Regions from separate parts of the Desulfitobacterium hafniense DCB-2 genome, predicted to be linked through region 2. Evidence: riboswitches for the same ligand, from Rfam matches in the RefSeq annotation. Region 2 holds a riboswitch; the other holds the start of a gene.
The links. Region 2 has a riboswitch for S-adenosylmethionine ahead of DHAF_RS06940 (homoserine dehydrogenase). Riboswitches for the same ligand answer to the same signal wherever they lie in the genome.
Positions count from the first base shown of each region.

Region 1: another riboswitch for S-adenosylmethionine. It lies ahead of metA (homoserine O-acetyltransferase MetA); the one in region 2 lies ahead of DHAF_RS06940 (homoserine dehydrogenase).

Region 1 covers NC_011830.1:4,874,173-4,880,117, reverse strand. Annotated here, with positions in the region: gene DHAF_RS22880 (amino acid ABC transporter ATP-binding protein) at 1-394, shown strand, start outside; gene DHAF_RS22875 (cysteine ABC transporter substrate-binding protein) at 533-1,426, shown strand; SAM riboswitch class I at 1,695-1,801, shown strand; gene metA (homoserine O-acetyltransferase MetA) at 1,912-2,835, shown strand; gene DHAF_RS22865 (HDIG domain-containing metalloprotein) at 2,870-3,472, shown strand; gene serC (3-phosphoserine/phosphohydroxythreonine transaminase) at 3,968-5,056, shown strand; gene DHAF_RS22855 (phosphoglycerate dehydrogenase) at 5,175-5,945, shown strand, end outside.
Region 2 covers NC_011830.1:1,487,700-1,493,644, forward strand. Annotated here, with positions in the region: gene DHAF_RS06920 (YczE/YyaS/YitT family protein) at 2-670, shown strand; gene DHAF_RS06925 (trans-sulfuration enzyme family protein) at 676-1,812, opposite strand; SAM riboswitch class I at 1,922-2,020, opposite strand; gene DHAF_RS06930 (hypothetical protein) at 2,269-2,625, shown strand; gene larE (ATP-dependent sacrificial sulfur transferase LarE) at 2,676-3,479, shown strand; SAM riboswitch class I at 3,589-3,690, shown strand; gene DHAF_RS06940 (homoserine dehydrogenase) at 3,797-4,825, shown strand; gene DHAF_RS06945 (DUF4652 domain-containing protein) at 5,173-5,877, shown strand.

The DNA of each region.
Region 1 (5,945 bases), 1.9 Mb from region 2:
CCAAGTCATGGAGCAAGCCAAGGCCCTTTTGGAAAGAGTGGGGTTATTCGATAGAATGGACGCTTGGCCAAGGGAGCTATCCGGAGGCCAGAAGCAGAGAATCGCTATCGTCAGAGCCTTATGCATGAATCCGGAGATCATGCTTTTTGATGAGGTGACAGCATCCCTTGATCCGGAAATGGTCCGGGAAGTTCTTGACGTGATGCTGGGCCTGGCCAAACAGGGAATGACCATGATCATTGTCACTCATGAGATGGGCTTTGCCCAAGCCGTCGCCGACCGGGTCGTTTTCATGGATTCAGGTACTGTTTGTGAAATTGCCGGCCCCCAGGAGTTCTTCAATAACCCACGCACCGAGCGGGCGAAGCAATTTCTTAATATATTTCAATATTAGTGCCGGTGCACCAGGTAGGTGCAGCAATACCGCAGCCTTCCGCAGCGTTCCATAGGTTTTCACAGTGCCGGGCAACCAGAGCCAAAGGAAAGCTATAAAAATATCCCAAAAAGAAGAGAAGAAAGGTTGAGAGAAAAGATGAAAAAGATGATCAGATCCCTGGCCCTCGTTCTGGCCGGAGCGTTGCTCCTGGGCGGACTTGTGGGGTGCGGCCAGACAGGCGGCGACCAAGCCAATAATGCCAACAACGCCAATAAGGCAAACGGTGCCTCCTCAGCAGGCTCCCTGGAAGAAATCAAGCAGCGGGGAACCCTGCGGATTGGGGTGTTCAGTGATAAGCCGCCCTTTGGTTATGTAGACGCCAATGGCCAGAATCAAGGCTTTGATGTGGAAATCGCCAGACGCTTCGCCAAAGACCTTTTAGGGGACGAATCCAAGGTAGAGTTCGTATTGGTGGAGGCTGCCAACAGAGTACCTTATCTGGAATCCAACAAGGTCGACATTATTATGGCTAATTTCACAGTGACAGAAGAAAGAAAGCAAAAAGTGGATTTTGCCAACCCCTATATGAAAGTTGCCCTGGGGATCGTCTCACCTAACGGAGCTTTGATCACCTCTATCGACCAGCTTCAAGGGCAGAAGGTTATTGTCAATAAAGGAACCACGGCTCAGGATTATCTGACCAAAAACCACCCGGATCTGGAACTTCTTAAATATGATCAAAACACGGAAGCCTTTGAAGCCTTAAAAGATGGCCGGGGAGCCGCCTTAGCTCATGACAATACGGAAGTCCTCGCCTGGGCCAAATCCAATCCGGGCTTCACCGTAGGTGTACCTACTTTAGGCAGCACGGATACCATTGCACCGGCAGTAAAGAAGGGCGACACCGAACTCTTAAACTGGATCAATCAGGAGCTGGCAGAGCTCGCTAAAGAAGATTTCATAAAGAAAGCTTATGAAAAAACCCTCCTGCCCGTGTACGGGGACGATGTAAAACCTGAGGAGCTAATTGTCGAAGGCGGGAAGCTTTAAGCTCGGAGTTTAGATAGCTAAATATATATCTAAAGATAATAAGAAGTAAGACGGTTCTCATCCTGCTTTTAGCCGGGGAGAGCCGTCTTCTGTTATGAAAAAGACCTGTAAAGGAGCCGCAAAAGTCTCAGAAAAATGCTGAAAAGCTACGCAACTCGTACAATCCCTCTACAATAATTTTGTTATAGAGCAGATTGACATTAGTGCCAAGATGTAATAATATAGTGCCAATGACGATTTTCATCGTCATCAACTAAATACAGCCCATTTCTTATCAAGAGTGGTGGAGGGACTGGCCCGATGAAACCCAGCAACCGGTATTCGGATGAATACAACGGTGCTAATTCCTGCGATGGAAGCATTGATAGATGAGAGAGGAATTTTTAGCGATACCCTCTTTCTTGGAAAGAGGTTTTCTTTATTTTAAAAAGCAAGTCATGAAGAACGAAGGTCGAAATTTCTAAGTGTAGCGAAGGGAGAATACTATGCCGATCAATGTACCCGATGGCCTGCCTGCAGCAGAAATACTCACCAAAGAGGATGTTTTTATTATGGAAGAGAAGCGTGCCGAACATCAGGACATTCGCCCTCTCAGTATTGTCATTCTCAATCTCATGCCTAATAAGATCATAACCGAAACACAGATTCTCAGACTCTTAGGGAATTCCCCCTTGCAAGTGGATATTACCCTTCTTTACCCGGAAACCCATCGCTCCAAGAATACCCCGGAAGAATACCTCATTAAGTATTATCAGACCTTTGACAGCATCAAAGATCAGAAATTTGACGGCATGATCATTACCGGTGCCCCTATCGAGCAGATGCCCTTTGAAGAGGTTGACTTTTGGCCGGAGCTGCAGAAGATTATGGACTGGAGTAAAGCCAATGTTTTTTCCACCCTGTTCATTTGCTGGGGAGCACAAGCCGGGCTTTATCACTTTTTTGGTGTTCCCAAATATCCCTTGCCGGCCAAAATGTTCGGCGTCTTCCCTCATACCTTAAACCGCAGAGATATCCGTTTGCTCAGAGGTTTTGATGATATCTTTTATGTTCCTCACTCCCGGCATACAGAAGTCAGAAAAGAAGATATCGTCAAGGTGCCGGAGCTGGAGATTCTTTCCGAATCTGAGGAGTCCGGAGTCTATCTCGTCGGGACCAAGGGTGGCCGGCAGATTTTTGTCACAGGTCATTCCGAATACGATCCCTACACCCTGAAAGCGGAATATGATCGGGATATATCCTACGAACTCCCCATCAACGTTCCGCAGAACTACTACCCTGGGGATGATCCCAGGCAGACGCCTGTCGTCAGGTGGAGAGGGCATTCTAATTTACTTTTTGCCAATTGGCTGAATTACTATGTCTATCAGGAAACTCCCTATAACCTTGAAGAACTGGGCAATAGATAAAATACAAATACCACCATAGAAAGAAGGATGTCGGATGCCGGATTATACACGGGATCGAGAGGCTGCTTGGCAGCTTCTCAATGAGTATGTAAAAAGTGAGACCTTACTGCGTCACTCCCTGACAGTGGAAGCGGTGATGCGCCATTTTGCTTCCCTTTATCAGGAAGACCCCGATCTTTGGGGGAATATCGGCTTATTGCATGATATTGATTTCGAGATGTACCCTGACCAACACTGCCGCAAAACCCGGGAGATCCTTACCCCCCAAGGATTGCCGGAAGAATTCATCCGGGCCATTGAAAGCCATGGCTACGGTCTGGTCCATGATGTGGAGCCCCGGGAGAACGTGGAAAAGGTCCTGTTTACCATTGACGAATTGACAGGTCTGGTCTCAGCCACGGCTTTGCTCCGTCCCAGCAAGAGCCTTCACGACCTGACCGCTAAATCTGTCAAAAAGAAATGGAAGCAAAAGAGCTTTGCGGAGAATGTCAACCGGGAAGTGATCGAAGCTGGAGCCAACCGCTTGGGCAAGGATCTGAACGAGATCATCGAAGAGACCATTAAAGGAATGCGCACCGTCGCCGTTGCCATCGGCTTGGAGGGCAATATCGAAGCAGGTGCCGAAGCGGGAAAATAATTATTTTGCTGATAACCCTTGACAAAAAGCTGTGTAATAGATTAGAATCATAACAACGTCAATCTATAATCCAACACGATGAAAGGACGTCCGGCGCCGAATATGTATAGAGAGCTGACGGTTGGTGCAAGTCAGTCATAGAAGCGAAGCGGATTCCATCCTGGAGTGGCCAATGATGAATTGTGACGGGTTCCGCCCGATATCGCGGACATAAGTTGGCCGATTACGGCAACATGGGTGGCAACGCGGGAATAACCTCTCGTCCCTGATTGGGATGAGAGGTTTTATTTATTTTCTGCGCGGCACTGCCCTAGTTCTCCTTAAGGATACTAAGGAGGATAGGGCAGGATTCACTGCCCATTAACCGTAAAGGCTGAAACTTGGGTGGCACCGCGGAATACCCGCCCCAATGACTGGGGTGGGTTTTGTCTATTCTGGACAAACCAATATCTGTAAACGTTCATAAAACATGATAAATAAGGAGGATATTTCAAGATGAAAAGAGTGTACAATTTTTCAGCAGGGCCGGCTGTATTGCCTGAGGAAGTCCTGAGAGAAGCCGCCGAGGAAATGCTGGATTACCAGGGAACAGGCATGTCCGTCATGGAAATGAGCCACCGCTCCAAGACCATTGAAGGCATGATGAACGAGGCTGCTCAGGACTTAAGAGACCTGCTGAAGGTTCCTGATAACTACAAGATCCTCTTCCTCCAGGGCGGGGCCTCCCAACAATTTGCCATGGTTCCCATGAACCTGATGAAGAACCGGGTAGCGGATCACCTGAACACCGGGCAATGGGCCAAGAAAGCTATTTCCGAAGGAAAACTCTACGGCAAAATCAATGTCGTCGCCTCATCAGAAGACCAGAACTACTCCTATATTCCGGATCTTAAGGATTTGAAATTCTCCGAGGAGGCAGACTATGTCTACATCTGCCACAATAATACCATCTTCGGCACCAAGTTTAATGAGCTTCCCGAGGTGGGAGATAAACCTTTAATCGCCGATATGTCTTCCGATTTCCTATCCGAACCCATCGATGTCAGCCAATACGGAATTATTTTTGCCGGAGCTCAGAAGAATGTAGGGCCCGCCGGGGTCGTGATTGTCATTATCCGGGAAGATTTGATTACAGAGGACGTTTTGCCGGGAACTCCCACTATGCTCAAGTATAAAGTCCATCTGGATAACAATTCCGCCTATAATACACCGCCGGTTTATGGAATATACATCTGTGGTAAAGTGTTCAAATGGCTCAAAAAGCTGGGCGGACTGGAAGCTATGCAAAAGATCAACGAGGAAAAAGCCGCCATCCTTTATGATTATCTGGACGCCAGTGCCATGTTTAAAGGAACCGTAGCGAAAAAAGACCGCTCCTTAATGAATGTTCCCTTTGTGACAGGCTCTGAAGAACTGGATGCCAAGTTCATCAAAGAAGCCAAGACCGCAGGCTTTGAGAACCTTAAAGGATACCGCACAGTAGGCGGGATGAGGGCCAGCATTTACAATGCCATGCCCATCCAGGGGGTCAAGGATTTAGTGGAATTCATGAGAAAGTTTGAAGCAGAGAACAAGAAAGGATAAGATGGCAATCCCTGCCGTTGCAGGAGCTGCATTCAATAGATAACAATAATACAGAGTAAAAGAAAAAACAGTAAAGAAAACTAAAACAGTAAAGAAAAATAAAGAGGAGTGTTTTACAATGTTCAAAATCAATTGCCTGAATAATATTTCCCAAGCGGGTTTAAAACTGTTCACCGATCGCTATGTTGACGTGGACCGCTATGAAGATGCCAACGGCGTTCTCGTCCGCAGTACCTCCATGCATGATCTGGAACTGCCCCCTAATATCGAAGCCATTGCCCGGGCCGGGGCCGGAGTCAATAACATCCCCCTTGATAAATGCGCGGAAAAAGGCATCGTTGTCTTCAACACCCCCGGCGCCAATGCCAACGGAGTGAAAGAAATGGTGATCGCCACCATGATTATGGCCGCCCGCAATCTGGTGGGTGGAGTGAATTGGGTGAACTCCTGCCAGACGGATCCTGAAGTAGCCAAACTGGTGGAAAAGAATAAAGCCAAGTTTGCCGGAACAGAGATCAAAGGCAAAAAATTGGGGGTCATCGGTTTAGGCGCTATCGGCATCTTAGTGGCCAATGCCGCCAACAAACTGGAAATGGATGTCTGCGGCTATGATCCTTATATTTCTGTGGAACACGCCTGGAAGCTTTCCAAATATATCAAACCCATTAAAAATACGGAAGAAATCTATCGGGAATGCGACTTTATTACCATCCATGTCCCCTTAACCGATTCCAACCGCGGCATGCTCAATAAACAAGCCTTTGAGCAAATGAAGGACGGCGTAATCATCCTGAATTTCTCCCGGGATACCCTGGTGGATGAAGAGGCCCTGATTGAAGCTCTGAAGACCGGAAAAGTCGCCAAATATGTGACAGACTTCCCCAATCCT
Region 2 (5,945 bases):
TATGAGTTTATGGAAAAGGCTTGTGTATTTATTTTTAGGCACTTTTTTATTATCCGTGGGAATTGTGATGACCATGAAAGCCAATTTAGGCTATGCTCCTTGGGATGTGTTCCATCGGGGGACTGCCGATACTGTGGGCATGACGATTGGCAATGTTTCTATAGTGGCCAGTTTGGTGATCTCTATCATCGTTGTGTTGCTTGGAGAGAAGCTGGGTTTTGGCACTATCTTTAATATATTTGCCATTGGAATTTATATCGACTTATTATTGCCTTTAAAACTAATCCCTGAGATGCAGAGTTTTATTCCAGGGATGGTTATGCTCATTCTTGGCTTATTCCTTTGCGCCTTTAGTTCCTATCTCTACATTGCCTCTGGTTTTGGAGCAGGCCCAAGGGATAGTCTGATGGTGGCTTTAGAGAGAAAGACTAAATTATCTATAGGGCTTTGCCGTGGGATTATTGAAGTAACGGTGTGCTTGATAGGCTGGATTTTTGGCGGACCCGTAGGAATTGGTACAGTTATTTCCGCATTTGGAATAGGGATCTGCGTACAGATGGTCTTTGCTTGGGTGAAATTTGATGCGACCTCGGTTAAACATGAGACCATTGATGAAACGGTAAAGAATCTGAAGGGGTTTTATAAGAAATCCGTTGGCGAAGATGCCTAAAGCATCTATTTTAAAGCTTGTTCTAAATCGCCAATGAGATCCTCGGCGGCTTCAATACCCAGTGATAACCGGAGAAGACAATCGTCCACCCCAAGCCTTGTCCTTACTTCGTGAGGGATATCGGCATGGGTTTGGGTAGCGGGATAAGTGATTAGAGATTCTACACCACCAAGGCTTTCCGCATAGGAGATAATTTTGAGGGATTTTAATATCTCGGGGATTAAGCTGGGACTTTTTACCCGGAAAGATAGCATAGCACCGAAGCCCCGGGCTTGTTCAAGCTGAGTTGCATAGCCGGGATGATGCTTAAGTCCGGGATAACAGACCGCGGTGACAAGGGGATGCGTCTCCAGCCATTGTGCAATCTGGAGGGCATTTTCTTCTTGTGCTCTCATGCGCAGGGCCAAGGTTTTCAATCCCCGGATAATTAGCCAGGAATCTTGGGGGCCCAATGTAGCGCCGAGAGAGTTCTGCAAACGTCCAAAGCGAGCTGCAAGCTCTTCTCCTTGAACCACGACGAGGCCCGCCACGACATCATTATGGCCGCCAAGATATTTGGTGCCACTATGAATAACAATGTCTGCTCCCAAGTTCAGTGGTTTTTGCAAATAGGGTGTAAGAAAAGTATTGTCCACTATATTTAAGAGACCGTGCTTCTGGCACAAGGAAGCGATCCCCTTTAGGTCGGCAATCTTCATTAGAGGGTTGGTAGGTGTTTCGGTGAAGATGGCTTTTGTGTGGGGGCGGATCTCTTTTGCGATGGTGTCGAGATCACTGGAATCAACAAAAGTGACTTGGAGGCCAAAGCGGCTGAAGACCTCCTCAAGGATACGGTAGGTTCCTCCATAGAGATCTTCGGTGACGAGAAGATGCTCGCCCTGAGAGAATAAGGAGAGGATGGTAGTGATGGCACCCATGCCTGAGGAAAAAGCAAACCCTTTGGTACCCTCTTCCAGGCTTGCCATAGCATCTTCTAAAGCTTGGCGGGTGGGATTGCCGGTTCGTGAGTAATCAAAGCCTGTGCTTTGGCCGAAGCCGGGGTGAGCAAAGGTAGATGAATGGTAAACAGGAAAGCTGATCGCCCCGTAAGGATCCCGGCGATTGCCGATCTGAGCCAGTTCGGTTAAAATATTCATTTTCATTCCTCCTCGTATGAACACATTGGCAAAGGTTATTCATGTTGTTGAGCCTCAAAGAAGATTCGAACTAACAAAAACGACCTCCAAAGAGGTCGTGAACTGTTTCCACGTCCTCTTATCTTCGAACCTGATGGTTCTCTGGATTTAGCACCTCACATATGTAGGTTGCCGGGCTTCATGGGGCCAGTCCCTCCGCCTCTCTTGATAAGAGCTTTGACATAAGTCCATATTTAATTCGCTTTAAGCCTGCTAAGATGTTTATAATATTATATTATTCCTATGGGCTTTGCAAGTGAATTTTTTATGTCCTAAATATACTTCATTCTGAAAAGAGGAAAATTCTATGCTTTTTGAGAATACCTTAGTTAAGCGGAGCTAAGCAGGAATCCAGCCTTGAACTGTTTACACTGGGAACAAGATTGGTGAGTAACTGATTTATTTAACTCGCGGAGGGGAGCTATGACAATAGAGGGAATCCTTGTATATTCGATATTACTTTTCATTATTATATTTCTTGCCGTAAGGCTGGCTATACAGCCATTGATCAAAAACGCCAATAACGTTGCGGTTAATGAGGAAGGCGAGTTAAGCTTGGTTAAGTTGCAAGCTATCGGTGTGCTGGATAATCATGAGTTAGAAGAAGTCATACAGTTTTACAATCAAAAGAAGGTTTCAAGTAAAAAGATGAAAGAATTAGAACGCTATACGAAAGTGCTTTCGGAATTAGTCAGGCAAGGAATCTTGACTCAAGAGGAATATTCTCGAAAAATGGAGAAACTGAGAAACTACTATTTTAGCGATAATTCTAAAGCATAATCGATTGAAGCGTGAAAGTTAATTAAGCTTGAGTAATCTGGAGGTAAATCATGCAGGCAAAGCTGAATCACTTAAAGCAAATTATCAAAGAAATGGAAGCGGTTGTGGTGGCTTTTTCGGGTGGGGTGGACAGCACCTTTCTCTTAAAAGTAGCTCATGAAACCTTGGGGGATCACTGTCTTGCTGTCATCGGTGCTTCGGAAACTATGCCTTCAGCCGATTATAACAATGCTTTGCAGCAGGCCAAAGAGTTTGGGGCAAAGTTTTTGGTCATCGAAACTGAAGAAATGGGCAAAGAGGAGTTTGTAAAGAACCCCCAGAATCGTTGTTTTCATTGTAAAAATGAGCTGTTTACAAAGCTGTTAGGCATTGCCCAAGAGAAGAAGATCAATTGGGTTCTTGACGGGAGCAATGCCGACGATCTTAAGGATTACCGCCCCGGCATGCAGGCAGCCAGAGCTTTGGGGATCAGGAGTCCGCTGCAGGAAGCGGGCTTAAGCAAAGAAGAGATTCGTCAATTGTCCAAGAAGATGGGACTTTCAACTTGGGATAAGCCCTCCAGCCCTTGTCTATCTTCTCGCTTTCCCTACGGAGAGGAGATCACGATCGAAAAGCTTCGGCGCGTAGAGCAAGCGGAAGCTTTACTTAAAGAACTGGGATTTACAAATTTAAGAGTGCGTTATCATCAGGATATGGCCCGATTGGAAATTCCTAAAAAGGATTTTTTAAAACTTATGGAATTGGACCACGATACTATTGTCAAGCCCCTCAAGGAATTAGGGTTTACCTATGTTACTCTGGATTTAGAGGGTTTTCGAAGCGGCAGTCTAAACGAAGGAATACAAATTCTGTAGCACTGCTTCAGAGTTCTATAGTGAAGGGATTACATTATTCTGTAATATATCAATCTGCTCTATTGACATTACTTTGTTTACTGTCATATAATAATTAAAAATTGAATACTTCTCATCCAGAGTGGTGGAGGGACTGGCCCGATGAAACCCGGCAACCGGCCTATATGGCAGTGGTGCTAATTCCAGCAGGATTATTCCTGGAAGATGAGCAAAATATGACACATAAGCTCTTCCTGGAATAGGGAAGGGCTTTTTATATGCTCTTGCCATAATATTGCAGGCAACGTCAAGGACCGATGAAGGGGAGGAACAAAGAGATGAAGGAAAATACAGTGAAGATTGGTCTATTAGGGTGTGGGAATGTGGGCCAAGGGGTGATAAAAGGAATACTGCTCCATTCAAACAAGATTCTTCGCAAACTGGGGGCCACATTGGTTGTAAGCAAGGCCCTTGTTCAAGATATAAGTAAAGAGCGGGCGATTGAGGGTGTTGTTCTAACCCAGAAACCCCAGGATATTCTCGATGACCCGGAGATTGAGGTAGTAGTGGAAGTTATGGGTGGTGAGCATCCCACTTATTCCTTTATCAAAGAGGCGCTGGCTAAAGGAAAGCATGTAGTGACAGCCAATAAGCTCTTACTGGCTCTTCATGGCGCGGAGTTGCAAGAAATAGCCCAGCGTAAAGGAATTTGCCTGCTTTATGAAGGGAGCGTCTTAGGAGGGATTCCGATCCTTAGAACCATTCAATATGGGCTGGCCGGAGACCAGGTGAAGAAAATTTGTGGCATTTTAAATGGGACCACTAATTATATTCTGACTCAAATGGCGGAGTCTGGAAAAGGCTATGAGGAGGCATTGCGCGAAGCGCAAGAGGCTGGTTATGCGGAAAGTGATCCGACTATGGATGTAACCGGTTTGGACGCGGCGTGTAAACTTGTTATTCTCTGCCGGGAATGCTTTGAGCTGAATATTCCTCTTGAAGAGGTGGAGATTAATGGAATCCAAGGGCTGACGCCGGAAGAGGTCGCAGAGCAAAAAGAACAGGGGCGGGTGCCTAAATTAGTTGCCGAGGCAGCCATCATTGAGCACTCTTCGTCAGAGCCGGAAAAAAGACGGGAAGGAATTAGGGCTAAAGTGAGTGTGCAGTGGTTATCAGGGGAAGCAATTCTCAGTCACGTCTCCGGTGTGGATAATGGCTTATCACTGGAAACGCAGTTGGTGGGTGATCTTTTTTGGAAGGGGCCTGGCGCTGGTGGATTGGCCACAGGGGGAGCCGTTTTGTCCGATATTGTTGAGATCGCGAAGAAAGTAGTTGTAGAGCGCAGGATAGGAAATGCTGCTCGTTAAGTAAAGCAGGCTCAATGTTGAGTTTCTTAAAATGTATAATGGAATTAAAGCGAACTGGTTCAGGCCGGTTCGCTTTTTGATGATTTCCTTTTTATCGGCACGATTCCTAAAGCAATTTGGCATATCCTTGCTAAAAGAAGGATTGAGAAACAGCAACAGAGAATCAATTCTAAGAATATGGTAAATAATGGTATGGTGTAATTCGATTAGAAACAGATTAAGGAGGGAGCGTTATCAAGAAACGAAGAATTATTCGCGGCACCCTTTTTTTCCTGGGGGTGGTATTCTGTATCTTGTTCTTGAATTTTGATATCTTTCCTTTAAGTGCTTCTTTTAGGGAGCCCGGTGTGGAGGAACCGACTTATTCGGCAATGCTGGTCACCGATCCCGAACAAACGCCGCAGCAAAGAATCCAACAGCAAAGAGCCAATTATGCTGCTTATGTTAAGAAAGTAAAGACCGCGGCAGCTAACCCAAGTGAAACTGATCGGGGAGCAGTGAAGGAAGAGACTCCGCAACCGGTAACTACCGAGCAAACAGGGCAGCTTTTTCGTGTGACTACCAATCCCTATGTCCCGGCCTTTATTCTCCAAGGAAATTATGTGGTTCATGGCAGTTCGCCCAATAAGCAATTTACAGCTTATATCTACCCGGATGAATGGGAAACCATTGGAGATATTTATATCAAAGATAATGTAAGCAATCGTTGGACTCGGCTGCAGATCAATCAGGAGAACCGGATAAAAATGTGGAATTCTTTTGCACCTGAAGGAAAATATACTCCGAAAAAGAAGATCTTATGGCTTAATGATCAAGAGTTTATTACCATTATCGGCTTGGCCTATGGGACGATTGCCAAGGGTGGAGAGCTGGTAAAGGTTACACCGGCCACTGGTGAAGCGGAAACACTTTATCCGGCATATCAAAAGCTCAACCAAGAAGTTATTGATTTTGAACAGGTGGAAGAAGAGCTGATTATCACTATAGATCACTTAGATGCCAATGGGTTCTGTCTGGAAAAGGAGGAGATGAGAGTTCCCCTGTTTGATTGAGATACATCATCTCAGCAGGATATTGTTTATAAAAGAAATCACTTCCTCTCAGGATAGTTTTAAGCAGG